DNA from 4 places in the Oceanobacillus sp. CF4.6 genome. Region 4 is predicted to be linked to each of the others. Evidence: riboswitches for the same ligand, from Rfam matches in the RefSeq annotation. Region 4 holds a riboswitch; each other region holds the start of a gene.
What was found. A riboswitch is a leader RNA that binds a small molecule or an ion and turns the genes downstream of it on or off. The one in region 4 is predicted to bind S-adenosylmethionine.

Region 1 (8,016 bases), on a different contig from region 4:
CTGTACCTTCCCTTTGGAAACAAAAACTCCACGCAGATCATTTCCATCGATTTTCGTGATTAGCTTCGTTTCTTCATATTCGGCAATTGGCATAAATTGCATGATAAAACGGTTTTTAATTGCTGTATAAACAATATTTTCATCCGCAGAAAGTCGTTTTGGCTTTAAGTAAGTTGGAATAATGGCACTATGGCTTTCCACTTTTGCATTATTAAAGACTCTTTTTGATTTTATAAACTTTATTTCGTTCCTATATGGCAAATCTTCGGAATGCGTCTTTAATACAGTAGCTGTTTTACCAACAATACTTTCTTCCAAGGCCATACTGGATGTTCGTGGATATGTAATATATTTTTTTTCATAAAGCGCTTGGGCCACTTTCAATACTTTATCCGATGTCCAGCCTCTGAATTTATTCGTGATATACCCTTGAAGATTGGAAAGGTTGAATAAGAATGGAGGAAACTCTTTCTTTTTCTCCACCTGTTTATCAATGATTTCAGCTTGCTTATTTTGTATAGCATCATGAATCGCATTCAAAGTTTCCCTTTTCTTAAATTTTTCCTCCTTGCCTTCCATATATGTACCTTCATATTCATGATTATTCTGGGTCTGAAATGTTGCTTTCAGCTTAAAATAATCTTCCGGCTTAAAATTTTCAATTTCTTTATCACGATCATAGATTATTTTGAGTGTGGGTAATAAGACCCTGCCAATGTTTAATGCTTTCCCTTTTCCTTTTTGATATTTTAAGGTTGCTACAGAAGTTAAATTAATGCCAATCACCCAGTCGGCCCACTGCCTGCTGATTCCAGCATCCCGAAGCGGCTTCATAGCAGTATTTGGTTTTATTGTTTCCAAACCATGTAAAACTTCATTTTGCGTCCATTCATTTAACAAAAGACGATAAACTTCAGCTTTTGGCTTCACACCACCGCGGTAAATAATACTGTCTCCGATTAACTGACCTTCTCGATCATAATCACATGCAGAAATAATTGCATCTACATCCTGTCGTTTCATTAGAGATTGAATTGTTTTGAGCTGCTTGGCTGCTCCAGCATCAGACTTTGCTCTATTTAGCGGACTGCTCTTCACTTTATATTTAAAATCAGATGGGATAAAAGGAAAGTTATCCATTTTCCAGCTTTTCATCTTACTGTCATAATCCTTAGCATCATAAAGTTCAACGAGATGACCGAAAGCCCATGTAATAATATGGCCGTTTCCTTCAAAATAGCCGTCTTTTTTCGTTTTAATTTTTAATGCGTCTGCAATGTTTTTTGCAACGGATGGTTTTTCAGCTAGTATTAATTTCATAAGTCAACCTCCAAATAAAAACACACGTTCGTTCATTTCATTATAAACGATGGCGTGTGTTTTTGAAATAGCATTTCCCTATATTTCTTACTAAGGCTACAAAGGAACACTGTGTGAATAAACATTGCGCAGATGAAAAAAGAATTGATCTAAGTCAATTCTTTTTTCTTTTTCCTATTTAAAACAGTTCCCTTGCCAATAAACGATAAACTTCCAATCGTTTTTCCTGCGAGTGCGGGATACTGCAAATCATTGCTTCATCAAATCCGTATTGTGCTTGTTCTTCTTGTAATTGTGTTGCCACTTCTTTAGCTGATCCTACTAAATGCAATTTGCGATCTTTTTGGATGGTCATTCGATCGATTTCAGTCAACGGGTAGTCTTCGGCGGCTTCAGGTGTTAATGTTTGTCCTATGCGCCCTTTCGAAAGCCATAATCGGGATATATCTTGTGGTAGCGCCTCAAATTCAGCTTCTTCTTTTGTTTCAGCAGTGGTAACCATGTATGCCACATTAATTTCCGGTTTCTCCATAAATACGGATGGCTGAAAATGATGCTTGTATGTGTCTAAAATCTCTTTTGACATCTCCCCATTAAAAAATTGCGCAAAAGAATAGCCAACACCCATTTGTGCCGTTTTTAATGCACTGTTACCGCTTGATCCCAGCATCCATGCTTCTGGCAAGGTTATTTGGGATGGTGTTGCAACCATTTTGTACAAGCTATCTTCCGGTACTTCATCATTGATTAATTTTAATGTTGTCGCAAATTTTTCATACATATTGTTTAACATCGGCTGACGCCCTTCGGATAGCGCATATATAGCATCTCTATCGCCACCCGGTGCACGACCGACGCCAAAATCAATCCGCCCAGGAGAAAAGGCACTAAGTGTTTTGAACACCTCGGCTAGTTTTAAAGGCGAATAATGCATCATCATAATGCCACCAGTTCCGATGCGTATACTTTTTGTTTTAGCAGCCAAACGGGCAATCGTTACTTCTGGCGCTGAGCTAACATGAGTTTCTGTCCCATGGTGCTCAGCCATCCACAATCGGTGATAGCCTAACTCATCTGCCAAGATAGCCAATTCTTCTGCTTTTCTCAATGCATCTACAGCTGTATTTCCACTCGTTACAGGTGCTTGATCGAGTACACTTAATTTCATATGTAACCATCCCTTTCTTCTATTCTAATTTACTCTTTATATGCTTTTTGATCTTTCCGGATTTTTAAAACACGATTTGAATAATTCTACAACAGTCGATTTTTATGGGAATATATTCATTGTAAGGTGAATTTTTTCACTTGTCTATTCAGACCAAGCAGTGTTGTGGGGAAACTAGTACAATTGTTTAAATAGAGGAACTAAAGGAGTATTATTCTATCATTATATCTCATCAAATGATTTCATCCGATTGTAGTTATAACAAGAATTAATCTGGTAACAGTCTCCTTCCCTTACCTTGGGGTAAAATGAAAGTGGACTGTCTATAATAATAGACAGTCCACTTTGTATGTTATTTCATATCCGGTTCCGGCAGATCGTCGGACTTTCTCAACGCCCATAATGGTGTATCAAAAATGTACGGTGGAGCTGGGGGAAGTTTCGGTGCTGGTGCCAATGGAACTGGGTCCTCAACATAATTAAACGTTCCACAGCCATCCATACTTGGGCCGTGCGCCCATCTTCCAGTAGCACTTTCATTCCCCATGGAAAAGTTGAATAATGTGTAGGCTACTTCCTCCTTTTCCAATTCCCTTGGGAACGTACTCGGCACAACGATATTTTCTTTTTCTTCCAGTTCTCTGATTGCGGCATACCACTGATTTTGATGCATGGTATCTCTTGCAAGTAACCAGGAAAGCATATCTTTGACACCACGATCATTTGTCATCTCATATAGACGTGCAACTTGAAGACGTCCTTGTGATTCAGCAGTCAGATTCATTCGAAAATCTGCAAGCAGGTTTCCACTTGCAATAATATAATTTGCTGTCCAGCGATTCCCCATACTATCCGCCGGCATGGCACCTAAACCGGACACAATTGCATGTTGTGGATTCATTCCTCCTAAAATTGCTGCCACCATCGGATCCTTTGCAGCATCTTCCAATTCAATATCAGGAGCACCGTCCAAAAGTCTTGCAATCATGGTTGCAAGCATTTCCACATGGGCAAGTTCTTCTGCACCGGTATCCATCAATAAATCTTTATATTTTCCATCGCCGCGCGTGTTCCAACCCTGGAATAAATATTGCATAGCTACTGACATCTCACCCCATTGACCCCCGAGTACTTCTTGCAGTCTCCCAGCAAACACGGGATCTGGACGTTCCGGCTTTGCGTGGTATTGCAATTCTTTGACATGATAAAACAATAGAGTCACTTCCTTTAAATTAATTGCATATCTGGTAAGTCTATAGGCAATAAACCACCCTCTTTATTAGGTATTCATATAGCATCCTAAAAGTGCTTGCTTCTTTCCTTTACCTTTCCATATATGCAATATATTCAGGAGAAATATTATATTCTTCTTGCTTTTTTTAATTTTATATTGTAAGCTGAAAGTATTATTTAGAAAAATTACATAAATTAGTTTAATCTCTTATCAAGAGAGACGGAGGGACTGGCCCTTTGATGTCTCAGCAACCAAACCATGCAGGTTAAGGTGCTAATTCCAGTAGGCGTTTGTATTTCTGCCTAGAAGATAAGAAGAATGCATACATATTAGGGCCTTCTTCTTAGTTGAAGAAGGCCCTTATTTACATTTGGAGGTTGAAAAATGTCAAACAAAAGTATTGAAACAAAATTAGCTCAGTTAGGAAATAAAAGCGATGAGAAAACCGGAGCAATCAATCCACCCATTTATTTATCAACAGCTTATCAGCATAAGGGACTTGGACAATCCACTGGCTATGACTATACGCGAACAAAAAATCCTACTCGTAACATTTTGGAAGCAGGGATTGCTGAATTAGAAGCCGGTGATACAGGTTACGCCTGTAGCTCCGGGATGGCAGCTATCCAATTAGTCCTCTCCCTTTTCCGGTCTGGTGACCATTTAATTGCACCCGAGGATTTATATGGTGGAACATACCGTATGCTGGAACAATATGCAGATATCTATGATATTAAAACAACCTATGATACATTTGACGATATTGAAAAAACAGAGCAACTAATAACACCCAATACGAAGGCAATATTTATCGAAACGCCAACAAATCCATCGATGCAGGAAATCAATATCAGCCTGTATGCAACGTTGGCAAAACAACATGATCTACTATTAATTGTGGACAATACATTTTTAACGCCTTACTTGCAGCAGCCAATCAGTCTCGGTGCTGATATTGTCATTCACAGTGCCACAAAATATATTGGGGGTCACAATGATGTTTTAGCAGGGTTAGTCGTGGCTAAAGGTGAAGCGATTTGTGCAAAATTATCTCTGAATCATAACGCAAATGGTGCCGTTCTCTCCCCATTTGATTCCTGGTTGCTAATCCGGGGCTTAAAAACATTGTCCCTCCGAATGGATAGACATGAGGAAAATGCTAGAATCATTGCTGGATATCTAAAAGAACACCCCGCCGTTACAAAAGTTCTTTATCCCAACAAAGGCGGCATGCTCTCATTCTGCCTAAAAAAGAGCAAATATGTCGATCCTTTCTTATTGAAGCTACAATTGATTGTTTTTGCCGAAAGCCTTGGTGGTGTCGAAAGTTTTATTACGTATCCAACCACACAGACCCATGCAGATATGCCAGAAGACGAGCGATTAAGACGGGGCATCAGCAACGAACTACTACGTTTTTCCGTAGGTATTGAGAATGTGGAAGATTTAAAAGCGGACTTACAACAAGCACTATCAATTTTGGAATAGGAGGATGTTAAAAATGAGTCAACATAATAATCATTTAGAAACAAAATTAATTCATGGCGCACAAAGAGGAGAAACACAGACAGGGGCGGTGAATGTTCCTATCTATCTTTCTTCCACTTTCCATCAAAATAGTTTTGAAGAATTTGGACCCTTCGATTACAGCAGATCTGGAAATCCTACCCGCCAGGCGCTCGAGGAAAAAATCGCTGAACTCGAAGGCGGAACACATGGCTTGGCATTCTCTTCTGGGATGGCTGCCATCTCGTCCGCACTATTACTCTTATCTGCTGGTGACCATGTAGTAGTGACAAAAGATGTGTATGGTGGAACTTTCCGATTTGTATCAGAAGTTTTAAAACGATTTAATATCGATCATACGTTTGTGGATTTAACGGATCTTAATGAAGTGTCAAGTGCAATCAAACCGAATACAAAAGTGATCTATGCGGAGACCCCTTCCAATCCTTGTATGAACATTACTGATTTACCAGGACTTATAAAAGTTGCTAAAGCAAATAACTGTCTGACTTTTGTTGATAATACATTTATGACACCACTTTATCAGAATCCACTTGATCTTGGTGCAGATATTGTGTTGCATAGTGCAACTAAGTTCCTTTCCGGACATAGTGATGTGATTGCTGGATTGGCAGTAACAAGAAATCAAGAACTCGGCGAAAAATTAGCTTTTATCCAAAATTCATTTGGATCCATTCTTGGTGCACAGGATTCGTATCTCTTACTTCAAGGGATTAAGACACTCGGCGCTAGGTTGAATCAATCCAGTAATTCTGCCGGGCGTATTGCTGAATACTTCAATAAGCATTCCTTTATTGAAGAAGTCTATTATCCAGGTCTTCCTTCCCATCCTGGATACGAACTGCATAAAGAGCAATCGACAAGTAGCGGAGCCGTTCTTTCTTTCCGATTGCCAAATAAGGCTGCTGCCAAAGCATTTGTTGATCATGTCCGTATTCCAGTTTTTGCTGTAAGTCTTGGTGCAGTTGAATCAATTTTATCATATCCAGCTACAATGTCTCATGCTGCAATGCCTAAGGAAGAACGCGAATTGCGTGGAATCACAGATGGACTGCTTAGATTCTCTGTAGGTCTTGAGAATGTTGATGATTTAATAGCAGATTTTGCCCAAGCACTTAAAGTTGCTGAAAAAGAAGCAAGTGCTGGAGTTACCGTTTCTTAATATCGTATTAAACCCGAACTACCTAAAAAAGCCCCGACTTTCTAAGTCAGGGCTTTTCCTATTAAACTTCAGCGGCCTCAGGCAATCTTCCACCTAAATAATTTGCTATTTCCAGCATACCGTATTTTCCGCTTTTTGCTTCAGCGTCACTATTATAGTTTGTGTTTGTATTAATATCGTACGTAAAGATATTTCCGTCTTTATCCTCGATAAATTCAATTCCGGCTATTTGAATATCGTTGGCTGCAAGCATTTGCTCATATTTTTCCAAAACTGGGTGGGTGAATCCTTCTCTGATTTCGAACATATCCGGTATTGATGCTTCTTCGCCAACTGGGCAGAACATGTCATCGATTCTACATGCGTCTGCCGGACATAGTTCAAATCCCTCAGATGTGTCGACTCGAACAGCATAAACAAATTTTCCACCAACGAATTCACAACGTGTAATGAATGATTCCGGTGATTCGATATATTCCTGGATTAGAGTGATTCCGTCTACAGGCTCCTCGAAAGTTGGTCCCTCTACATAGTTCCGCAATGCTTCCAATGAATCGAAAAGCTGAACTCCAAGTCCTTTCCCTGCACGATTATGCTTTGTAATAAATTTCTTTCCTTCAAATCCTTTAGCTGCCTTTAATATTTCACCTTTACCGACTGCTGCTACCGTTTTCGGCGTTTTAATTCCATATTTCTCAAGTTCTAAATACTGCAATACTTTGCTTACTTCCAACTGAAGAGCACGACTGCCATTGATGACCGTTCTCCCATGATGTTCCAACCAAGAGAGTATTGCGCTTGTTAATTCCGGAGAGAAACGGTGGCCACGTGTATGTGATGATGCACTCATTCGGTTATAGAAAATTCCTTCCGGTGGTACAGATGTAAGGTCAACCATTCCATTTTCAAGCAGCCAATCTTCATACGGTAGTCCTAATTCTTCCAGTCTATTATTTAAATGCTCTGTCCATTCATTATTTTCGTGAATTACATATATTTTACTCAACTTTTAATCAATTAAAACCAAGTAATTCAATATATATTAGGTGATATAGTTTATAGTATAGTACTGCACCGAAAACCGTGTTTGATAAGTAATGCAGAAACTGCGCCAAAATAGCAGGGATGAATAGTTGTGGGGAAAAAGAGGTTGCTCCTGAATTTATAGATTTTGTATTTATGAAAGGCACTTTAAAACTCTAAATTCACGTCCAGCAATAACTTGTAGGCATGTATTGCCGGACGTGCTGCTAACTAATATAGAAAATATCAAATTAGCCTTCAATCAATCTAAGGTTATTCACCCGCCATTTTAGCCATTGATATTCACGTGTTTTTCTTGGGAGAAATTGACGTATATCGTCTTCATGATACCCAACCTGAAGTCTCTTTTCATCAATAATAATTGGACTTCTAAGTAATCTTGGGTAATTATGAATGATTTCAAGCAATACCTGCAACGAAAGATCATCCAAATTCAAATTAAGATCTTTATAAATCTTTGATCGGGTCGAAATAATTTCGTCTGTACCCTCGACTGTCATACGAAGAATCCCCTGGAGTTCACTTACGGTTAATGGATCTCGTAGAATATTCCGTTCTACA
Region 2 (8,016 bases), on a different contig from region 4:
AATGCCTTTCATTTCCGCAGCTTTTCCCGACTTATAATCGATGCAAAAATAAAACACGCCTACTCCAGTTTTTACTGGTTCAGACGTGTATAGGTATACCCTTTTATATTTTATTTAAAGCCTGCTCCAAGTCAGACCAAATATCCTGCCATGCTTCCAGACCGACAGAGAGTCGAAGCAATTGATCAGTTATTCCCATTCCTTGACGGGTTCCAGCGGGAATTACTGCATGGGTCATTGTGGCAGGGTGCTCAATTAATGATTCTGTATCTCCAAGACTCACCGCAATCTTTAAGAAGGTTAAATGGTTCAGTACTTGCTGTGCCGCTTTTTTATCTCCTTTGATTTCAAAGGAGATAACCCCTCCCCCGCGTTTCATCTGCTTTTCCGTGATAGAAATATCAGGGTTCTTTTCGTCACCTGGATAATAAACATACGCCACCTTTTGATGATCCTTTAGTTTTTCCACGATTTTTTCTGCATTATCACAATGACGATCAAGTCTAACTGGCAATGTTTTGAGACCTCGAAGCAAAAGCCAGGCATCAAATGGGGATATCACACCACCAATATCCTTTTGTGTTGTGCATGCAACTAAATCGATAAATGATTCTTTTCCTACCGCCAAACCGGCAATAACGTCCCCGTGTCCTCCGATATATTTCGTTGCACTATGAATAACGACATCACAACCAAGGTCTAGTGGGCGTTGTAAATATGGGGTAGAAAACGTATTATCAACGACTACAGGTATCTGATATTCGCCTGCAACTTCAGCTACCATCTGTAAATCGATGAGCCTCATCGTCGGATTAATTGGTGTCTCCACATAAATCACAGCAGTTTCAGGTTTAATGGCCGCTCGGAGTCCAGCTTTTGTTTTCATATCTGTGTAATCCGTAATGATATTGTATTTTTCTTCCATCATCGTTAATAGTCCAAATGTACATCCGTACAATCCAGAAGAACATACAATGTGATCATTTGCCTTTGTCAATGCAATTAGTACAGCTGAGACCGCCGCCATGCCTGACCCAAAAGCAAGACCTTTTTCACCGTTTTCCAATGCTGCTATCCGATCTTCAAGGACACGAACAGTCGGGTTACCAAGTCGGGAGTAAATATATCCCCCTTCTTCACCAGCGAAGCGACGTTCTCCTTGTTCTGCATTTTCAAAGGTGTAGGTAGAAGTTTGAAAAATTGGTGGAGTGAGACTTCCAAGCATCGTTTTTGAATCATAGCCCTCATGAATGACAGCAGTTTCAAAATGGTCCTGTTTCTTTTTCATGAAATGACTCCCTTCACATACATTTACAATTAATAGCCTTTACTACTATCATAAAGGAAATCGCAATTATTTGAAAGCGTTTTCTTTATTAGTCTCCAAGCCTAGTTATTGCTTTATTCATTTTTTCAATCTACTATTATCATAGTCTCATTTAAAAAGGAGAAAAAAGATGGATAGTCGTCAGACAAAGCTAGGGATTCTATATACATTTAGTGCATATCTCCTATGGGGTTTTCTTACAATGTACTGGAAACAGCTCGAATATGTTCCTGCTGGCCAAATTCTAGCGTATCGCATTGTGTGGTCATGTGCTTTTATGCTTCTGCTCGTTATTTCATTAGGAAAATGGCTGCCATTCATTCAGGAATGCCGTGCAATTATGAAGGATAGAAAAAAGTTATTGGGTATTACTGCAGCTTCCATCGTCATCAGTATGAATTGGTTTTTATTTATTTGGGCCGTTGTCAGTGGCCATGTACTACAGGCAAGTCTGGGCTATTATATTAATCCTTTAATCAGTATTTTACTTGGAATAATAATCTTAAAGGAGTCCGTCTCAAAAGGACAGGTCATTTCTTTTATCCTTGCTGCAACTGGTGTGCTTTATCTTACTTTCAGCTATGGTGTTTTCCCATGGGTATCTCTGATGCTGGCCACATCGTTCGCATTATATGGCTTGTTGAAAAAAACGGTGGATATTGGTGCTTTGTATGGTTTAACGATTGAAACAATGATTGTTGCACCAGTTGCCCTTATTTATTTATGGATGATTCCAGTAAATTCCTTTACGATTCAGCCATTTATTACCGCTACAAATCTATATTTAATTGGAGCTGGAATCGCAACAGCTGTTCCTTTATTACTCTTTTCAAGTGGAGCCAAACAGATTCCTTTAGCTATGGTAGGTTTCCTGCAGTACATTACACCAACGATGATGCTTATTTTAGGTGTATTTCTCTACAATGAAACGTTCACCACGGCTCATTTAATTACATTTATTCTTATATGGACTGCACTGTTCATCTATATGTTCTCTGTCTACAAAAGACCAAAGAGACAGACCGAATCGGAATAGCTTGTGTAAATTCCAACAGTTAACTGGGATAAACTAGAATATCTTTAATAACCACTTTGGTAACCTTGGTTATTGTTTAAAGCCTTTTAATCATCGCAGAGTTGAAATAAAATGCGACTTAACTTTAGGTTATATTAACAGACATGCGCTATTGCTACCGTCCGAGATCGCTCTGGGCGGATGCTTTCCGCGGGCACGGCCTCAGCCTCCTCGCGGGAAAACCACCGCTGCGGGGTCTTCGGACACGTGCTTTTCCCGCAGGAGTCACCGCCCGCCGCTCACCCGGACTGGTGAAGCTGTTTTATGAGATTTTTATAGCAATCACTAATGCAGTTAATAGTTTGTAAACATCTAATCAGCTCTGGGAAATACACGGAGACTTCTGCGGGAGCAGAGGCATAGGTGAGACAACGCAGCGCTTTAGCGCAAGTTGGCTCACCAGCCGCCCGCGAAAAGCGCAGTGTATTTCCCAGAGCGGTAGCCGAAGAAACTTGCTTCCATTATTAGCTAAAGGTCTATCGCAAATGGCAGTTACTTCGTAGTTTATAGAAAATGCGATGGTAAAAAGGAATTAAGTGATTTAAATATTAATTTTTCAGAAACCTTATTGACAATTATTCGAATACATTATATAATCACATTAATTTAATAAAGCAATCTCTTATTGAGAGTGGTGGAGGGAATAGGCCCTGTGAAACCCGGCAACCATAGAGCAGACTTGTCTGTTGTTAAAGGTGCTAAATCCTACAGGTCATCGATTGATCTGGAAGATAAGAGGAGGACTGATTCGTACATACGCCCTCTTCTTAGGAAGAGGGCTTTTTGCTTATCCTCTTCCTCAAGATATGAAGAAAACGAATTAAATGGGAGGAATTACTTATGACAAAATTTCATGTTCAAAATTCAGAAACCGTATTACTTCACGGTGGCCAGCAGCCAGATCCAACAACAGGTTCACGGGCAGTTCCAATCTATCAAACTACTTCTTATGTATTCCGTGACACGGAACATGCACAAAATTTATTTGGTTTGGCTGAGTCGGGGAATATTTATTCAAGAATAATGAATCCGACAGTAGATGCATTTGAACAACGAGTAGCCCTACTCGAAGATGGCATAGGCGCTGTAGCAACTTCATCAGGAATGGCGGCAATTACGCTGGCAATCTTGAATATTGCAGGCTCTGGTGATGAAATTATCGCAGATAGTAATCTATATGGCGGTACATACAATCTATTTGCAACGACACTTCCACGTTACGGAATAAACGTCAAATTTGTTGATGGAACCAATCTAGATGAAATTGAAGCAGCAATAACTGATAAAACAAAAGCTGTTTTCGGAGAAATTATAACGAATCCAAGTCTTTATGTATTTGATGTAGAAAAGGTTGCAGATATTGCCCATGCACACGGCATTCCTTTAATTATTGATAATACCTTTGCCACACCATATATTACGAAACCAATTACGTGGGGCGCTGATATTGTTGTTCATTCTGCAACAAAATGGATTGGTGGACATGGGACAACGATTGGCGGCATTGTGGTAGACGGCGGAAGATTCAATTGGGATAGTGGACGTTTCCCAGGATTTACAGAGCCTGATGAGAGCTATAATGGATTAAAATATAAAGATCTTGGTCCAGCTGCTTTTATTACAAAATTACGTGTTCAATTATTACGTGATATTGGAGCTTGCCTAAGTCCACAAAATGCATTTCTACTTTTACAAGGTCTCGAAACGCTTCACTTGCGTATTGAAAGACATACAGAGAATGCACAAAAGGTTGCACAATATTTACAGGAACATCCTGCAGTGGAATGGATTAGTTTCCCTGGCCTGACAGAACATCCTTCTCATAAGCTTGCACAGAAATATTTCAAATTCGGCTATGGTTCCATTATAACTTTCGGTATTAAAGGTGGTCGTGATGCCGGCAGAAAGTTGATTGACAGTGTAAAGCTATGGTCACATGTTGCCAATGTTGGAGACGCAAAATCATTAATTATCCACCCTGCCTCAACAACACATCAACAGTTAAGTGCTGAGGAATTGAAAAAAAGCGGTGTAACGGAAGAGCTTGTTCGTCTATCCATTGGGCTCGAAGCTGTTGAGGACATACTTGCAGATTTGGATCAGGCAATCGGCAATGCAACGGGACAAACAGGTTTAACGAACGTGTCAGAGGATGATGAAGCAATTAAATGGCTCCTTTCATCACCATTTGACCGTAGTAACGGATTGCGTCAAAAGGTGATTGCAAGCATCGATATTGATCATGCTTCCAGAATCACTTTGGAAAAACAAGGATTCAAGGTTATCCAAATTGGAGAAGGTTCGGAGGAAGCGTATGAGAAATTAACAGCGTACCCCTCTCCCATTGATGCATTATGGGTAAACAGTAAGGAACTCCCTTCCACTATTATTGAGCAACTAATTAATAAAGAAGGGAAAATTATCTTTGCCGAGCATACAAACAATCAAGAAACATTAGAACATGCCCAAGCTGCGGGAATAATCGTGATTACAGGTAAAAATCCTGCAGAAGAAGCTTTGGCCATCCGTAGTAATTCATCGAGGGCGACAATAACCGTTTGATGAAGACTGGTTTACAAATCCATAACTTAGGGAATGTTCTTTAACACCATAACAAAAAATCGCCTTCTTCAATGAAGGTGATTTTTTTAGTTCAAAAGTTTAACTTTTTATTTTAATGATTACACTATCAAAGGGATGTTTATAAAGGTATTATTAGAGTTGGAAAACCGATCGAAAAATTTCATAGATTGGTATTTGCTTCCCTAGGGTATATGATTAGAATAGCATTCATTTACATAAGATATAACAGATAACTGCTTAGGTGTGATGACATGAAGAAAAAAAGTATATTTATTATTTTCGTATTCGTTATTGTTGGTACGGCCATTATTTATTTTATAAATCAATCAGATTCGAAAGTCTCTGAGCCTTTTATGAAATCCGAAGAAGCGGAAAAAGAGTCACAGTTGGAAGAACAGATAGCATCCGAAGAAGAAGAGGAAACGAATGAGGCTGAATCGGAAGAAACAGAACAACGGACATTTCCACAGATTATAGCTGAAACAGTACAAAGCACGGTGGACTTCTTTACAAACAAGGAGACTCATATTGTTGCTATCGGCGATTCCCTCACACAAGGTGTTGGTGACGAAACAGAACAAAACGGGTATGTGGGGATTTTGGATCGGACGATAAATGGCAAAAAGCAAATTGCTCAAATTGATAGCTTCGGAAAGCGTGGAAACCGGACAGATCACCTATTAATGCGTTTGGAAGATGATGAAATCGCGAGTTCTATTAAAGATTCTGATATCGTATTAATTACCATTGGTGCCAATGATATTATGCAAGTAGCTAAAGAAAACTTCACCAATCTGGTAATGGAGGATTTTGTTTTTGAACTGGATAATTATGAGAAAAGACTCCGTGAAATATTTGATGAAATTCGCAGATTAAACCCGGATACTAAAATATACCTGCTTGGGTTTTATAACCCATTCAAACAATATTTTCAGGATATAAAAGAACTGGATTTAATCGTCGAAACTTGGAACACTACCGGAAATAATGTTGTGAGCGACTATGAAAACACAACTTTTATACCTACCGAAGATTTATTTTCTGCTACAGATACAGAACCAGAGACAGCCCTATTTGCTGATGATAATTTCCATCCAAACTATGAAGGATATTATCGGATTGCCGAACGGGTGCTTGAATATATTACGATTAGATAAGGATGAACGCTATGAAAGAAAGAATACAGCGTTTGAAGATGAAGAATAAATGGAAAAAGCTTTTTTATAGCTTACTTGCCTTTAATATTTTTATCATTATACTGCTGCTTGCACTCATTTTCTGGCCTGTATCACAAAACGAAATACCAGTTACGGAAGAACAAATGGAACAGGATAGCTCTGAATTTGTTATACGGACATCGAAACAAAATCTGAACAGTCTAGTCAATGCCTATATTGAAAAGTTACTAGGAGATACAAGACATCATTACAGAATCTCCTTGGAAGATGATGTACATCTGATTGGTGAGCTTCCAGTATTTTCAACAACTGTTCCGCTATCCGTTCATTTTGAACCCTTGGTCCAGGAGAATGGCGACCTGATTTTAAAACAACGATCCATCTCGGTGGGGTTACTCGAGCTCCCGAATCAGAAAATCATGGAATATATGGATAAATATCTTCCTATGCCTGAATGGGTTACCGTTAATCCAAAAGAACAGGAAATATATGTTGCCGTTACAGATATGGATATTCAAAGTAACTTTCAAGTTGCCGTACAAACAATTGATTTAGAGGCCAACAATCTTGCCTTTAAATTAAAAATTCCTTATGAAACATTAGGGATCGAAATGCTAAGAGATTAAATGAAAAGAGCTGCATGAAAAAATGCAGCTCTTTCTCTGTAAACTATTCATATACTTCCATCATCTTTTGAATTTGACTTTTCATCCGTTCTTTCAGATGTTCAGGCTCAAGCACTTTTGCCTTATTCCCCCAAGTCAAAATCCAATTAATTAATCCAGCCGATAGCTTTGCCTTTGTTTTTAGAACAAAATAATTTTCATCGAGCTCTTTCATATCTGCTTCTTGTCCAAAACGATCGAGCACTACATTCACAAGATCTTTATGAAATCGAATTTTGATCCAAATTTCCTCTCCCGCAAACATATGGAAGCTTTGATTGACATAGTCTTGCAGATTAAAATTATTACGGACAAATTTAGTTTCACTTATTTCAATATGACGTATTCGATCAAGGCGATAATGTCGCATTTGATCATTTTGTTGAAAACGGCCAATCAGATAATAGTAATCATTTTGCCAAATTAACGCATAGGGTTCCACGAAGTATTTGTCACCATCTCTGTTGTATTCAAATTCTTTATGTATGTTGTATTTCCCATATTGATAGGTAAGTACCCTCTTCTCCGATATAGCTCTATGTACAAAATCAATATTGAGTTTTACCATCTCATAATCCATACTTGATGTTTGGCTAAATAGGATAGGTTCCGGCAATGTATTTGCTATTCGCTTGCTTGTTAGTTTTTTCACTTTATCAATCAGATTATTTTTTTCCTTTTCTGTAATAAAGCGTGCCGATAATATCGCATCGATAATTAATCGTAACTCGTATGTTTCAAACAGACGTGCCTGGTGACTATATAGAATCTTCCCAAACTTTCCTGTGTTGCGTACTATTTCAAAGTCTGTCTCATCCAATATTTCCAGGTCCCGTTTGATTGTCCGCTTGTCAAAACTCGTATCTGGCATCTCCAACTGCAATCTTTCAATCATTTCCTGAATTCCCAATTCATTCTGTTCATCGGTTTTTTCAAATAACAACTTTCTTAAATTTAATAACCGAAAATTACTTTCACGTTCCATAACCTCATCTCCTAATGGATAGCTTAACAGATTTACGCATCCTTAATAAAGACTCTTCCATAAGTCTTTTTGCTTTAAATCTTCTCAGTTGAGATAAAATGCGAACTAGGATAGGGAACTTCGGCGACCGCTATGGGAAATACACTGCGCTTTCCACGGGCGGCTGGCGAGCCCCTTCATGCTAACGCATTTCAGTGTCTCAC
Region 3 (8,016 bases), on a different contig from region 4:
ACCTTGCGGGCAGATTGCCATCACTTTTGGAAGGGTTGATGCAGTCTCGAATATACGAAAGAAATTCATAAATCGCTGTAGCACAAGATTGGTTATCATATGTTCTTGTGCAACGTGAATCTTCCCCTCTTCCCACGCTTTCCCTACCTTATACATTAACGGTACAATAATGGAATGAAAAACTGTCCGGTAGTGGAATTGAGAAAAACATAGATCAAGTAAAACATGGCATTTTGCTGTATCGAGATGGAGAACCGCATAATACAATTCCTCTATCTGCGCTTGATAATTTCCTTCTTCCGACACAGACATTGGAGAAGAAACAGAAATTTGTTCCTCTTTTAAGGAATGCAGCTGTTTAACAGCCTGACTTACCTTCATTCCATTATCCTGAACCTGCTTTTTTACCCATTTTAAATCGGTTATATTTTCTTCTGTGTACTCACGATGTCCGGAGGCTGTTCGTTCTGGTGTAATTGCATGATAGCGTGTCTCCCAGGAACGAATTGTAACTGTAGGCATGTCCAATATTTTTGAAACTGCTTTGATGTTATACATTTTAATACCCCATTTATAATAACTATATAATAACTATACAAAAAATATACATCAATTATTCATTAAAATCAAGAATGGGTAAAATTATTTAATCCGCTTCGATACGTTACGACGGAAAACAAAATAGCGCATAAAGAAAAAGCTCGCCGTTGAAGAAAGAAACATTGCAGCACCTTTGGCAATGTTATTTTGCACAAATACCGGTATTGAGAAAAGCCCTAGTAAAGCGATACCACCGATAAACACGAGATTGCTGATTCCGAGACTGACGAATGCCTGTATGCAAAAAAAGATTAATTCTTTCTTGTTTTTACTCGCTTTCTTCCTGAATGTCAGATTGGCATTGAACAGATAACTATTCGTGACCGCTAACGTATAAGCAATTGTATTAAATAATAGAAGGATTTCATTATTATCTGCATACCAAAAAAACAGCAGCAAGTTCAACGTACCGATATCAATAAGGGCATTCATCCCTCCTATTGCACTGAACTGCAAGACTTGGAATGTATTCTCTTTCTTGTTAGATTTCCGTATCATTTATGATTACACCTAATTCTTTTTAATTTGTAATTTTTTGCTTATTTTATCATAGTCTTGCTTATTCCACTATAATACAGCCAGAAATGCAATTCCCGTAATTTAATTTATTGGAAATTCCGTTTGTTCATAAAAAATGATTGACTTTTAAAAAGATTAATATTACGATGTAGAAACAACTTTATAACATAACTCTTATTGAGAGTGGTGGAGGGACTGGCCCGATGAAACCCGGCAACCTTTCTGGGAATTCTTTTTCCGATAAAGGTGCTAATTCCTGCAAAATACGTCTGTATTTTGGTAAATAAGAGGGGACTGCTATTATAAAACGCAAATGCCTCTCTTACCCGAGTGGCATTTTTTAGTTTCCCTAACATCAAAGGAGTGATACACATGTCAATTGCTACGGTGAAAGGATCACCGGGTCATTATCGAATTGGGGAACAGGTTCTAAACGAACTGAACAGTCTTCTTTCTGAACTGAATGTTAGAAAAGTGCATATTGTTACAGGCGAAAAATCATGGCGGGCAGCAAAGCCTTATCTGCCAGACGAATTTCATACGATCGATCCGAATCATATCACTTTCATCAAGGGGCATTGCACCATACAAAAAACAATAGACCTGGCAGGAAAGTATGATAATGAACATGTAGAAGCAGTTATTGGAATCGGTGGTGGCACTGTACTTGATATTTCAAAGGCGTCTGCTGCCCGAGCTGGTATAAAATCCATATTAATTCCAACGATTGCAGCGACCTGTGCCGCATGGACACCATTGAGTGTATTTTACCATGAAGATGGGAAGCATTCACATTATACAGAATTTCCTGTAGCAAATACACTCGTACTCGTTGAACCAGCGATTATTGCCAAAGCGCCGCTGAAATATTTAAAAGCAGGTATCGGCGACACACTAGCTAAGTATTACGAAGCGGATGCTCTTGTAAATTCCTTTTATAAAGGTGTGGAACTGCCGATTTGGCTGCAAGTCTCCCAATTTACTGCTAAAATTTGTCGTGATATTCTTTTAAAGGATGGAAAAGCAGCATTAGATTCCGTCAAAGAGGAACAAGTAAACGACGAATTGATCCGTGTTATCGAAACCATCATACTGACAGGAGGTATGGTTGGAGGATTTGGCGGCAAAGCAGGAAGAATTGCTGGTGCTCATTCCATTCATAATGGATTAACGGAGGCAGATGAAGTGAAACGTTTCCTTCATGGTGAAATCGTTTCTTATGGAATTCTCATTCAACTGGCTTTAGAAGGAAAAGAGAGTGATTTAAAAAAACTGCTAAATTATTATGATGAATGGGGATTCCCAGTAAATTTGAAGAGTTTAACCATCGATGCTGAAGACGAAGAACTTTTAGGAAGAATCACCAAAAAAGTATTACTACCAGAGGAATCCATTCATTTTATGGACATTGAAATTACAGAAGATACTGTCTTAGCAGCATTTCATACCGTAGAAAAGCTAACCTATCAAAAAGCATACTAACAGAAAGAGGGATGATGATGAAAAAAGGACTATTTTTAGGATTTGTTGTTTTACTTATAGGATTATTGGCAGCATGTGGTGGATCGGATGAAGTAGAGGGTCTGCTAGAGGATGATAAACTAACTGTTGGTGTAACCGCAGGACCACATGAAGAGATACTGGAAAAGGTTGCAGAACTAGCTTCTGAAGAAGGAATAACCATTGAACCTGTAGTATTCAGTGACTATGTTATGCCGAATGTAGCATTATCTGAAGGTGAAATTGATATAAATAGCTTCCAGACAGAGCCATTTTTTGATCATATGAACGAAGAACGTGGTCTAGAACTAATTAAAGTAGCCGATACAGTAACTTTTCCAATGGGAATGTATTCAGAAGAAGTAACAGACCTTAAAGAATTGGAAGATGGTGCACGTATTGGACTTCCGAATGACCCAACTAATGGCGGACGTGCACTCTTACTTTTCGAACAAGCTGGTTTAATTACAATTGAAGAAGGCTTAGGTGTTAATGCTAGTATCAATGACATTGTAGAGAATCCAAATAACTTTGAATTTATTGAACTTGATCCTGCTCAAATACCTAGACAACTTGGGGAAGTTGATGCAGCTGCAATTAATTCTAACTTTGCACTTGAAGCTGGGCTTCTTCCAGGAGAAGACTCTATCTTCATCGAACAGGATTCTCAATTTGTGAACCTGATTGCTGTACGAGAAGAAACGAAAGATGATGAAGTTGTTCAGCAATTTATCGATCTCTACCAAAGTGATGAAGTGAAGCAGTTTATTGACGAAAACTTCGAGGGTTCCGTCGTACCTGGATGGTAAGAATAAAAGCATAAATGCCCAATTGAATCATTAAAATGTAAAAAGTGCGGATCTATTATGATCCACACTTTTTTTATTTTTTATCTGTAATATACTCATTCGGTGCTTCGCCATTCTCAGAGTTATGGTTCTTATACTGACTTTTTCGGCCATTACGTTGCTCACCGGTGTTTTCATTTTCTTTAAACTGATTGTTGTGCTTCTTCTCTTTATTGCTCATTTACGAATGCCTCCTCCTACCTTACTATCCCTAGTTTTGTCGAAGTGAGGTGTTTTATTCATGTTGAGCATTAAAGATTTACTCACCTGTCTCTGCAAAACGTTTAATTCGATCTCCTATTTCATCGCGTACGCGTTGGAAAACTTTCCAAACTTCTTCTTCAGTTCCCTCTGCTTTTGCCGGATCATCAAAACCCCAATGTTCCCGTTTTACTTGAGGAGGCGTCATTGGACAGCGGTCTGCTGCATCCCCACAGAGAGTCACAGCCAAGGTAGCATGATCTAAAAATTCCGTGTCGATTTTCTCTGATTTTTGATTCGATATATCCACCCCGGCTTCATTCATCGCTTTAACCGCATTAGGGTTCAAACCGTGTGCTTCAATTCCAGCACTTCTAACGGACCATTCATCACCAAGGTACTTTTTTGCCCAACCTTCTGCCATTTGGCTTCTGCATGAATTGCCAGTACATAGAAAATAGATTGTTTTTTTATTCATTCTGTAACCTCCATTAAAAAATTAGTAATGTTAAGTACAGCCCAATTAATGTAATAAATAAAATGGGTACCGTTAAAATAATTCCTGTTTTAAAATAGGTCCCCCATGATATTTTAACTCCCTTTTTCGATAGAACATGGAGCCATAATAACGTTGCAAGTGAACCAATCGGTGTTATTTTTGGTCCTAAATCAGAGCCGATAACATTAGCATATATTAATGCTTCCCGAATAACTCCGGTTGTATCTGTTTCAGCTATTGCGATCGCATCAATCATCACAGTAGGCATATTATTCATTACCGATGAAAGGATAGCTGCAATGAATCCCATCGACACAGTAGCAACGAATAAACCTTGTTCCGCTGCAGTCTGAATAATGCCCGCCAGTACATCCGTCAATCCGGCATTACGCAGTCCGAAAACAACGACATACATTCCGATGGAGAAAAATACAATGTTCCACGGTGCACCTTTAATAACAGCCTTCGTATCCACTGCCTTGCTTTTCCTTGCCATCAGAATGAAAAATATTGCTATGACTCCCGCTACAATCGATACAGGTACCTGGATAAACTCACTGGCAAAGTAACCAATCACCAATAGCCCAAGTACATACCATGATAATCGGAACATTTTATGATCCTTAATTGCTTCTTCCGGATCTTTTAATTTGGATACGTCATAATTTTTAGGAATACTTTTTCTAAAGTAAAGCAATAACACTAGAATCGTTGCAGCTAATGAAAACAGGTTAGGTATGATCATACGTGATGCATACTCCACAAACCCGATATCAAAGAAATCAGCAGATACGATATTTACAAGGTTACTTACTACAAAAGGAAGTGACGTCGTATCTGCAATAAATCCACTTGCCATAATAAATGGAAAAATCATTTTTTCACTGAAGTTTAAATTACGAACCATAGCTAGAACAATAGGTGTTAGTATTAACGCCGCTCCGTCATTTGCAAATAATGCAGCAACAACAGCACCTAATAAGCTAATGTAAACAAACATCTTGATTCCATTTCCTTGCGCAATGCGCGCCATATGTAGAGAAGCCCACTCAAAAAGTCCAATTTCATCTAAGATTAATGAAATCAGAATGATGGCAACAAATGCCAACGTAGCATTCCATACAATACCCGTCACTTCTGCTACATCACCAAAGTCCACTACGCCTACAATCAGAGCAAGTACTGCTCCTCCAACCGCAGACCAGCCGATGGACAATCCTTTTGGTTGCCAAATTACTAAAATTAAAGTTGCTATAAATATTAATACTGCTAATACTGACAAAACAATACCCCCAATTAACAACAGGTTATACGATTCCCCTGTTCTTCCAATTCTTTTATTTTATCCTCCTGATTAGGAAGCTGGTTTAGAATTTGTTCAATAAATGGATAGTATTCATTACTTTTATTAATGGAATAAAAGATCCATTGTCCTTTACGCTCTTCCAAAACAAGCCCTAAATCTTTCAATTTCCTTAAATGTTGACTAATCGATGATTGACTCGTCTTAAATATCTCAACAAATTCACATACACAACAAGCTTGATTTTGAAGAATTTTCAGCATCGTTAATCTTGTTTTATCACCTAATAATTTTAATAATAGTGCTGCCTTTTCCATTTCTATAGCTGTTTGTAGCACGTTCGTTCACCGCCTTTTGTATCGCAGTATTAGTATATAATGATTCGCTTATATATTCAATAGGAAATGATCAATTAATAAACTTTACATTAATTTCCCGATTGGTCACCCCCTCTTTTAAAATTCCTTCGATTGTAGTTATGAATAGGAGGTGACAACCGTGGAACTTACTTAAATGGCTAATTGTCCAACTCGAAAATAGGACTCATCCATACACTAATTATTAGGAGGAGATAGTAATGAAACTGTATTTAGATCCTGGCCATGGTGGAACGGATCCAGGTGCCTCGGGATATGGCTTAAAAGAAAAAGATATTGTATTGGATATCGCTTTTCGAATACGTGATATATTAACCGGTGACTACAAAAATGTAAGTATACGGATGAGTCGAACAAATGACAGTACCAAAAGTTTGCGTCAACGAACAGATGAAGCGAATGCATGGGGCGCTGATTATTACTTATCCATCCATTGTAATGCTTTTAACGGGGCTGCTGAAGGATATGAAGACTTTATTCACAATAGTCTACAAGCTAACTCACAAACTGCAAAGTTCCAGAATATCCTGCATGAGGAAATCACAAAAGTAAATCAGTTGCGAAACCGCGGTCAAAAGAAAGCAAACTTGCATGTTCTTCGTGAATCATCCATGCCAGCCTTTCTATCGGAGAATGGTTTTATTGATCACCCCGGTGACTCCGCATTAATGAAAAAGAATGCATGGAAACAAAATGTCGCACAAGGGCATGTAGATGGATTGGCCAGAGCCTTCCAGTTAAAACGTAGAGAAAATGTTACAGATTCAGGAAACCTGTACAAGATTATTGCAGGTTCCTTTAAATCAAAGAATCATGCTGATGATCGTTTATCACTTCTGCGTTCAAAGGGGATTGACGCTTTCTTGGTTAATGTGACTATTTCAGGAGTAAGGTGGTATCGTGTACAGGCGGGAGCATTTTCTAGCAGAAAGCATGCAGAAAATCATTTGCGAACAGTAGAAAACACAGGAGTATATGCAATTATTGTTCAAGATTAAATGGGGGAAAGTGCCTTCATTTAATCTCTTCCCAATAACTGCTTCGTAAATGCAATATCGTCTGTAAAATATCCATCAACACCCAAATCGTTCACTCGTTCTTGTTCTTTTTTCTGTGTATGCATGTCGGTGAAAAACACATGTACTTCTTTTCCTTGGCTGTGTAATTGATTCACACTTTCTACATTTACATCTGTTGATTCCATGCCGATATACGGATAATCGACTGACAATGCCTCTCTAAGATTGAATTTTCCTTTACCAAAAAGCAATGTTAATGGTATTTCAGGAGCAAGTTCACGTATTCTTTCCAGGCTGGTTTGAGAGAATGACTGGATGGTGATCAAGCCCTTCGTAATTATTTCATGCTTATTCAGTAATTCAATGAAAGGCTCCTCCATCACAGCCTCGCCATCAACCAATCTTGTTTCAATGTAATAATGTTCCGTATCTGAAAAAACGTTAATAATTTCCTCTACGGTTGGAATTTCTTCTTTTATCGTTTGATTATTAAAAACCTCTACGGTTGTAAAAGACTTTATTTCACTCCGTGTATAATCAGAAACATTCCCTGTTCCAGTTGTTGTACGATCAAGCGATTCATCATGCATAGCTATAAGCTTGCCATCTGCTGTCATTCTCAAATCAATTTCCAGGGCATCTACCCCTTGTTCTGCAGCAATTTGATAAGCTGGAATGGTGCTTTCATTAAACTGATCATTCGCTCCACGATGAGCAATAATTTTCGGCGAATCAACAATGCTCGATGGCGCTGATTCCATCTCTCCCAGAGCAAACCAGCTGACCAGGCTCACAATAAGTATAAGTAGAGACAGAATAGTTATTTTTTTATACAAATGCTTTTCGCTCACTTCTAAAGAACAGCGCTTTTTCCGGGAAGTCTGTAATAATTGCATTCACCTTTAAATCGAGCAGTTGCTTAATTTGATCACGATCGTTGGCCGTCCAGACTCGGATACTCGAATACATATCTCTCCAAGGGTATGAATTTGTTAATAAAACATCCTTAGATACATGCAATGCTTCTAAATGAAGGGTTCGTATATAGTCCTCTGGTAGTGAAATATGGTGATCCAGCAACCATGCGATACCAGCATTCTGATCCAGTTCTTTTATGCGCAATATGCTAGGTAGATGGAACGAAGAGTAA
Region 4 (8,016 bases):
AAGTTTCGACTGCCTGAGAAGCCCATTGCCAAAATCCCAAGTAATGGAAGTCCTACACCAGTAATTAAAAACCCAAATGCCGCTGGCCATAAATTGGTTCCTGCGTTTTGACCTAATTGAGCAGGGAAAATTAAATTGCCCGCTCCAAAGAATAATGCAAATAACATAAATCCGATTGCCATATAAGAAGAAAAAGGTAGCTTGTCCTTCATAAGTTGTTCCCCCTTGTTGTAAGCTCAAATACTTTATTAAATTTTCAAAATATTTAGCGAGCTGTGTATAATGTCTCAATGAAGATATCATACTACCTTTTTCAACAAAATGCAATATATCGCAGGAAATTTATGTGACAATTTTCGTAAATTAAACAAAGCATTTCTGTTGGATATTAATTTAATAATATGTTCTACTATAAACATAAGTTATATAAGGATATAATATTTAGATAATTATTTGAACTAATTGTAAATGAGGTGTTTTATAATGGAAATTTCGAATCGTTTAACTAAACTACCTTCCCAATTCTTTGCAACCTTAGTAAAAAAAGTTGCTGTAGCAGTTTCTGAAGGACGGGATGTGATTAATCTTGGCCAGGGAAATCCGGATCAACCAACTCCGAAGCATATTGTCCAGGCATTGCAAAAAGCGGTTGAAAATCCAGATACACATAAATATTCACCATTCAGAGGCACCGATGAATTCAAGCAAGCAGCAGCTGATTTTTATAAAAGGGAATACAATGTAGATCTTGATCCCGACTCAGAGATTGCTGTTTTATTTGGTACAAAAATCGGTTTAGTTGAATTACCCTTGGCCTTAATGAATGAGGGTGACCTGTTTCTACTTCCCGACCCCGGTTATCCTGATTATTTGTCTGGTGCAGGTATAGCAAATGTCACCTATGATACGATGCCTTTACATAGTGAGCATGGATTTTTGCCTGACTATAAAGAACTAACGGATAAACAGAAAGAAAAGGCGAAACTACTTTACTTAAACTACCCGAATAATCCAACCGGAGCGACAGCATCTCTTGCATTTTTTGATGAAACTGTTCAATTGGCAAAGTGTAATAATATAGGTATTGTTCATGATTTTGCCTATGGCGCCATTGGATTTGATGGTGATAAACCAGTCAGTTTCATGCAGGCAGAGGGTGCAAAGGAAGTTGGAATTGAGCTGTATACATTATCAAAAACCTATAATATGGCTGGATGGCGCGTAGGTTTTGCTGTAGGTAATGCAAAAATGATTGAAGCGATCAATCTTTTACAGGATCACTTATTTGTAAGTATCTTCCCAGCCCTTCAACATGCAGCTGCAACTGCTTTGTCTAGTAGTCAGGAATGTGTCGATGAACTGGTTAACTTATATGAAGGTAGACGGAACACATTAATTAATGAATGTAATCGGATCGGGTGGAAAGTAAACGCACCAAAAGGATCCTTCTTTGCCTGGCTCCCCATACCGGAGGGATTTCAAAGCGAGGAATTTGCAGACTATCTGTTGGCAAAAGCAGATGTCGCGGTTGCAGCTGGAAATGGTTTTGGAACGTTTGGAGAGGGATATGTACGAATTGGCTTACTTGTCGATGAAGGGCGCATCATAGAAGCCATCTCCAGAATTGAGAAGCTAAATATATTTAAGCCATAACCTTTTGATTATAAGGATGTGTTAATGGATTATCCTTTTTTCAAAATAAGTATTGACGAAATGATTGATATAATGTAACTTTATTTAATAACTCGAAACAAATAAATAAATCTCTTATCAAGAGTAGCTGAGGGACTGGCCCGTTGAAGCTCGGCAACCTTTATTGTTATACATAGAAAGGTGCTAAATCCAGCAAAACATGACGTTTTGGAAGATGAGAGAGGAACGTGAATTTATAATTTACTAGCCTCTCCTTTTATAATGAGAGGCTTTTTTTAATTCAAGGGTAAGGAATACTAAAATAGAGGTTTTCATCATGATGCCAGCCTCTTTTGAAAGGAATGTTACATACATGATTAAACTAGACAACATCACGAAAGTATTTCCTTCTAAAAATGGAGCTGTCAAAGCACTAAATGACGTTAACCTTCATGTGAAGAAGGGTGAAATTCACGGTGTAATTGGTTATAGTGGAGCAGGTAAAAGTACCTTAATTCGTTGTGTTAATTTACTTGAGAAACCAACCAGTGGCACTGTTTCCATAAACGGAGTAGAAATGACCTCTATGTCCCAGGAAAAATTACGAAAAACGCGGCAAAAAATTGGTATGATTTTTCAACACTTTAATCTGCTGAAAACGGCCACGGTTTATGATAATATCGCAATTCCACTTAAGCTTCTTGGCTATGACAAAAAAGAGGTTGAGACCCGTGTAGATAAATATTTGGGTATTGTTGACTTATTAGAAAAAAAACATACGTATCCTTCTCAATTATCAGGAGGACAAAAACAACGTGTTGCGATTGCAAGAGCATTATCACAGGAACCACAAATCTTACTCAGTGACGAAGCAACAAGTGCACTTGATCCAGAAACAACCAATTCCATTCTCGATTTACTTTTAAAAATTAACGAAGAGCTTGGAATAACTATACTACTCATCACTCACGAAATGAATGTAATTCAAAAAATCTGTGATTATGTATATGTGATAGAAAATGGGGATTTGATTGAACAAGGAACAGCAATTAATCTATTTACCAACCCCAGAGAAAAAACGACAAAGAAATTTTTAAATACAATCTCACAACGGAAATTATCTGATAGCTTAATAGAGCAGCTTAAATTAAACGGTACGGTTACAAGATTGACATTTATCGGCGAAAATACCGGACAACCCCTGCTTGCTCAAGTGAGCCATCGATTTAAAGTAGAACCAAATATATTAACAGCCAATATTATGGAATTGAAAAATGGAATTGTTGGAAACCTGGTCATACATCTAGTTGGAGAATCTCAAGAAGTTGCAAATGCCTTGAAATTTTTAGATGATAACGGTGTTTCTACAGAAGAATTGGAGGGGAAAACAAATGAATGAGTTTATTGAAGAGTGGTTTCCCATCATATCGGAAGCAGTAGTAGAGACATTTCAAATGGTCCTTATTTCCCTCTTTTTTGCCATTCTGATTGGAGTACCTTTAGCTATATTATTAATTCTAACCAGACCTGGACAATCATTGGAAAATAAATGGATTTATCAAATATTGAATTTATTTATTAATGTTATTCGATCTGTTCCATTCATTATTTTGCTGTTTTTTATTCTGCCATTTACAAAACTGCTTGTCGGAACATCTATTGGCGTGAAAGGTGTTATCGTACCTTTGGTTATCAATGCCGCCCCATATATTGCGAGGTTAATTGAATCTGCATTACTCGATGTGGATAACGGTGTAATTGAAGCCTATAAAGCAATGGGAATCAAAACTAGACAAATTATCTGGAATGTTATGTTAAGAGAAGCAAGACCAGCTATTATTTTGGGGCTGACAATTGCCACGGTCAGCTTAATTGGGGCTACAGCAATGGCAGGACTTGTTGGTGCTGGTGGTCTCGGTGACTTAGCTTATCGTTTTGGACATCTTCGCTATGAAGTGGATGTTATGTACGTGACTGTCTTTATTTTAATTATCATCGTACAAGGTATCCAATCCATTGGGAATAGACTAGCAGCAAGATTGAAAAAAGATTAATGCTTTTGAATATACTTTGATGAGGTGACCACTTTGACAATCAACAATATAGAAGATTCCTTTATACAACAGATTGTTTCATCCGAAGCCTTCCCCCTTAATTTTTCTGATCTTGAAGCTGCCGCAAGTAAGGTAATACCTAAAGCGGCATTTGGCTACATACGGTCAGGAGCAGGTGGAGAGGAAACATTAAGGATAAATACAACAGACTTTGATAAGTTGTCGATCGTGCCGAGGTATTTAAATGATGTTTCTGCTGCCGATACAAGTATTACGTTATTCGGCCGTACGTATCCACATCCCTTTTTGCTCTCTCCAGTTGGAATGTTGAAGTTAGCGCATGAAGATGCCGAATTAGCTGTCGTGAGAGCTGCTGCTTCACATCAGGTGCCATTTATTCAAAGCACTGTTTCCAGCTTTTCCATTGAAGAAGTAAGAAAAGCATCTCCCGACAGTTCAAAATGGTTCCAGCTATATTGGTCTAATAATGAAAATATCTCCTATAGCATGGTAAACCGAGCTGAAGAGGCCGGTTACGAAGCCATAGTTTTAACCGTCGATACGATCATGCTGGGATGGCGGGAAGAAGATATACGTAATAGCTTCTCTCCACTAAAAGAAGGTTATGGAAAAGCAAATTATATTAACGATAAGGTATTCTTGGATTCCTTGCCAAGTCAAGACAGTGATTCTGTTATTCAATCAATTCTAACTAACATTTTTCATCCTGCACTTAACTGGAAGCATGTAGAAGAGCTAAAGAAAAGAACCTCCCTACCGGTTCTAATAAAAGGGACTCTGCACCCGGAAGATGCGAAACTTGCCATCGAAGCTGGGATAGACGGTATCATCGTTTCCAATCATGGGGGCCGGCAAATGGATGGGATTGTTTCTAGCATTGAAGCTCTTCCCAAAATTGCTAAAGAGGTGAATGGAAGAATTCCTCTTCTGCTTGATAGCGGTATTCGACGCGGGCCAGATGTTGTAAAAGCATTGGCATTAGGTGCAGATGCCGTCTTACTAGGTAGACCATACGTGTATGGTTTAGCACTGGGTGGACAGGAAGGTGTAGAAAAGGTACTTACTAATTTCATTCAGGAGACTAGCGTTTCTCTTGCATTATCAGGCGCAGTAAACATAAAGGCAGCTAAGAAAGTTACGTTGACGTCATAGAGTAACCAATAAAAGCCACCAATTAATTATAAAATTGGTGGCTTTTATTATGTTTCATTTCACATTATGGCTGGGTATCAATCTTTTTCACACCCGCTTTATCTTCCAAATATCTGTCGCATACTCCTGAATCGTCTGATCACTGGAGAATTTCCCCGAGTAGGCAATATTTGTCACACTCATATTTAACCAGGTCATTCGATCACGATAGGCACGCTCTGCGAGTTCATGTGTTTCCAAATAGGCTTCAAAATCCTTTAGTACAAAATAAGGGTCGTTATGATACAAAATATTATAATAGATATCTTTAAATTCTATATTATGCGCCCCGAACTCCCCCTGATTCAATTGATCCAATATCCGCTTAACCCGGTCATCGGTATTATAAATATCTCTTGCATGATAACCCCCATGCTGATAATAATGCAGTACTTCGTCAGCTGTTAGACCGAAAATAAACATATTCTGATCTCCAACCAAATCATGTATTTCAATATTAGCGCCGTCCATGGTTCCAAGAGTTAGTGCGCCGTTCATCATCATTTTCATATTTCCTGTACCGGAAGCTTCCTTACTGGCTGTAGAGATCTGTTCACTGATATCCGCTGCAGGAATAATTTTTTCTGCCAGACTAACATTATAATTTTCCATAAAGATAACCTTCAGCCTGTCTTTTACAACCGGATCGTAGTTGACGATGGATGCCACTGTGTTTATCAGTTTAATAACTTCCTTCGCCAAATGGTAACTTGGAGCAGCTTTGGCTCCAAAGATAAATGTACGTGGTGTCATATCCTGATTTGGATTTTCCTTTAATTCATTATAAAGATAAATGACATGGAATATATTTAAAAGCTGTCGTTTATATTCATGTAGCCGTTTGATTTGCACGTCGAAAATAGATCTTTCATCGACGGTTATACCTAAATGTTGATGAATATAATTGGCTAACACTTTTTTATTTTCATGTTTTACCTGATCAAATTTCTCCAATAAAGCACTATCATTGGAATGTTTTAATAGACTGATCAGCTGTTTTGGTCGTTTGATCCACTGTGGGCCAATAACATCCGTTATTAAGTCTGCCATTTTTGGATTGGCCTGTAACAACCAACGTCGATGCGTAATTCCATTTGTCTTATTATTGAATTTATTAGGAAAAAGGCTGTAAAAAGTCTTCATTTCCTGTTTCTTTAAAATTTCCGTGTGAATTCTAGCGACCCCGTTTACACTGAAACTACCTACAATTGCGAGCCTTGCCATGTGAACACGATCATCTGCAATTATTGCAAGTTCCGGAATCTTTCCTCTTAACGCTTCATGATCAAACCAGATCCCTTTACAAAATCTTTCATTAATTTCATCGATAATCATATATATCCTCGGCAGCAGGTTCTGCATCATCTCCATGGACCATGTCTCAAGCGCTTCCGATAATGTCGTATGGTTGGTATATGCGAAAACATTCGTCGTTACTTTCCAGGCCTTATCCCAACTAAAACCTTCCTCATCCATTAATATCCGCATCAGTTCGGGAATTGCCAGACTCGGGTGGGTATCATTAATTTGAATGACCACTTTTTCAGCCAAATGACTCAGGGACATTTTATTATTTAATTTAAAATGTTTGAGGATGTTTTGAATACTTGCGGAAACAAGAAAGTATTGCTGTTTAAGACGAAGTTCCTTTCCCTCATAACTGGAATCATCCGGGTATAAAAAACCTGAAATCTGTTCAATCGAATGTTCATGGTCAAGATCGCGGTAAAATTGCTTGTTTTCTTCCAATGTATCGGTATTATTTTGAAAAATGGACTCCGCACTCCATAATCTTAAGGTATTAACTGTATCGTTTTCATATCCAACAACTGGTATATCGTAGGGAACAGCCATTACTTTATCCGTGTTTTGATATTCAAATTCAAGTGCGCCATCATTTCGCTTATGCATATGTACATCACCATGGAATTGAATAACAACTGCTTCTTCCTCTTTTCTTGTTTCCCATGGATAAGGATCTGTTAACCAATAATCGGGCAGTTCTACTTGATTACCGTGTATGATTCGCTGTTCAAACAGACCGTAGCGATAACGGATTCCATATCCATGACCCGGGTAGTTTAAAGATGCCAACGAATCCAGAAAACACGCTGCAAGACGACCCAGTCCTCCGTTACCAAGACCAGCATCATGCTCTTCGGCGAAAACTTCTTCATAGTCAAATCCAATCTGTTCCAATGCCTCTTTAGCTTCTTCCAACATCCCACAGTTCAAGAGGTTGCTCTCCAATAGTCTCCCAATTAAAAACTCCATGGATAAGTAATAAACTTCTTTATATTTTTCATCCTTATATTTCTTCCTGGTTTGAAACCATTGCTGTTTCACTTCTTCATTTACAATTGAAGCAAGAACATAATAGATGTCTTTGGATGTTGCTTCCTTAACCTCTCTGCCCTTGTCGGTAATTAGCTTTTTTAATATTTGTTCCTTCAATGTATTGACTGTTAACTCCGTCACGGAAACACCTCTCTTATCCATAAACCAATTCCGGCGATAAGCTTTCATAGATTGTCACATATTGATGTGCCGATTCCTTCCAGCTGAACTGGCTTTTATTTACATTCTTTAATAATTGTTGCCACTCAGAAGGATTATTAAATATCTCCAACGAATAGTTCAGTACATTCAGAAGATCATGTGCATTATAATTCGTAAAACTAAAGCCGTTCCCATCACCTGTTAATTCATTATAAGGATGGATCGTATCTTTCAAACCACCTGTTTCTCTTACAATGGGAACAGTCTTATATTGCAGAGCAATAAGCTGCGACAATCCACACGGCTCGAATTTAGATGGCATTAAGAAGAAATCAGCACTTGCATATAATTGTCGGGCGAGCCCTTCATCGAAAGTTAACAGAGCTGCAGCCTTCTCGGGATAACGATAGGCAATATCTGCAAAATAACCTTCAAATTCTTTCTCTCCAGTTCCTAATACGATAAATTGAATATCCTGATTTAAAAATTCATCCAAAATGTGCTGAACAAGATGTAATCCCTTCTGTTCCACCAGTCGGGTAATGATGACATATAGTGGGCTTTCTTCTTTATATGAAAGTCCAATTTGTTGCTGAAGATGCATCCGATTTTCTCTTTT

Region 1: another riboswitch for S-adenosylmethionine. It lies ahead of ACHABU_RS09815 (methionine biosynthesis PLP-dependent protein); the one in region 4 lies ahead of ACHABU_RS19695 (methionine ABC transporter ATP-binding protein).
Region 2: another riboswitch for S-adenosylmethionine. It lies ahead of ACHABU_RS07915 (PLP-dependent aspartate aminotransferase family protein); the one in region 4 lies ahead of ACHABU_RS19695 (methionine ABC transporter ATP-binding protein).
Region 3: another riboswitch for S-adenosylmethionine. It lies ahead of ACHABU_RS12210 (iron-containing alcohol dehydrogenase family protein); the one in region 4 lies ahead of ACHABU_RS19695 (methionine ABC transporter ATP-binding protein).

What each region holds. Positions count from the first base shown of each region.
Region 1 covers NZ_JBIMEX010000005.1:80,283-88,298, forward strand. The annotation lists gene ACHABU_RS09800 (DNA topoisomerase) at 1-1,320, opposite strand, end outside; gene ACHABU_RS09805 (LLM class flavin-dependent oxidoreductase) at 1,499-2,488, opposite strand; gene ACHABU_RS09810 (manganese catalase family protein) at 2,841-3,701, opposite strand; SAM riboswitch class I at 3,927-4,038, shown strand; gene ACHABU_RS09815 (methionine biosynthesis PLP-dependent protein) at 4,107-5,210, shown strand; gene metC (cystathionine beta-lyase) at 5,224-6,411, shown strand; gene ACHABU_RS09825 (ATP-grasp domain-containing protein) at 6,473-7,417, opposite strand; gene ACHABU_RS09830 (Spx/MgsR family RNA polymerase-binding regulatory protein) at 7,686-8,016, opposite strand, start outside.
Region 2 covers NZ_JBIMEX010000003.1:216,427-224,442, forward strand. The annotation lists gene megL (methionine gamma-lyase) at 104-1,288, opposite strand; gene rarD (EamA family transporter RarD) at 1,458-2,363, shown strand; SAM riboswitch class I at 3,022-3,140, shown strand; gene ACHABU_RS07915 (PLP-dependent aspartate aminotransferase family protein) at 3,243-4,964, shown strand; gene ACHABU_RS07920 (SGNH/GDSL hydrolase family protein) at 5,237-6,142, shown strand; gene ACHABU_RS07925 (YpmS family protein) at 6,154-6,789, shown strand; gene ACHABU_RS07930 (helix-turn-helix transcriptional regulator) at 6,833-7,813, opposite strand.
Region 3 covers NZ_JBIMEX010000007.1:87,665-95,680, forward strand. The annotation lists gene ACHABU_RS12200 (MerR family transcriptional regulator) at 1-558, opposite strand, end outside; gene ACHABU_RS12205 (GtrA family protein) at 643-1,098, opposite strand; SAM riboswitch class I at 1,291-1,409, shown strand; gene ACHABU_RS12210 (iron-containing alcohol dehydrogenase family protein) at 1,492-2,601, shown strand; gene ACHABU_RS12215 (MetQ/NlpA family ABC transporter substrate-binding protein) at 2,619-3,428, shown strand; gene ACHABU_RS12220 (hypothetical protein) at 3,502-3,648, opposite strand; gene arsC (arsenate reductase (thioredoxin)) at 3,727-4,146, opposite strand; gene ACHABU_RS12230 (arsenic transporter) at 4,160-5,449, opposite strand; gene ACHABU_RS12235 (ArsR/SmtB family transcription factor) at 5,464-5,808, opposite strand; gene ACHABU_RS12240 (N-acetylmuramoyl-L-alanine amidase) at 6,048-6,845, shown strand; gene ACHABU_RS12245 (glycerophosphodiester phosphodiesterase) at 6,866-7,627, opposite strand; gene ACHABU_RS12250 (glycerophosphodiester phosphodiesterase) at 7,695-8,016, opposite strand, start outside.
Region 4 covers NZ_JBIMEX010000018.1:34,219-42,234, reverse strand. The annotation lists gene brnQ (branched-chain amino acid transport system II carrier protein) at 1-212, opposite strand, end outside; gene ACHABU_RS19700 (pyridoxal phosphate-dependent aminotransferase) at 484-1,653, shown strand; SAM riboswitch class I at 1,765-1,874, shown strand; gene ACHABU_RS19695 (methionine ABC transporter ATP-binding protein) at 2,006-3,031, shown strand; gene ACHABU_RS19690 (methionine ABC transporter permease) at 3,024-3,686, shown strand; gene ACHABU_RS19685 (alpha-hydroxy acid oxidase) at 3,720-4,859, shown strand; gene ACHABU_RS19680 (glycogen/starch/alpha-glucan phosphorylase) at 4,947-7,376, opposite strand; gene ACHABU_RS19675 (glycogen synthase) at 7,390-8,016, opposite strand, start outside.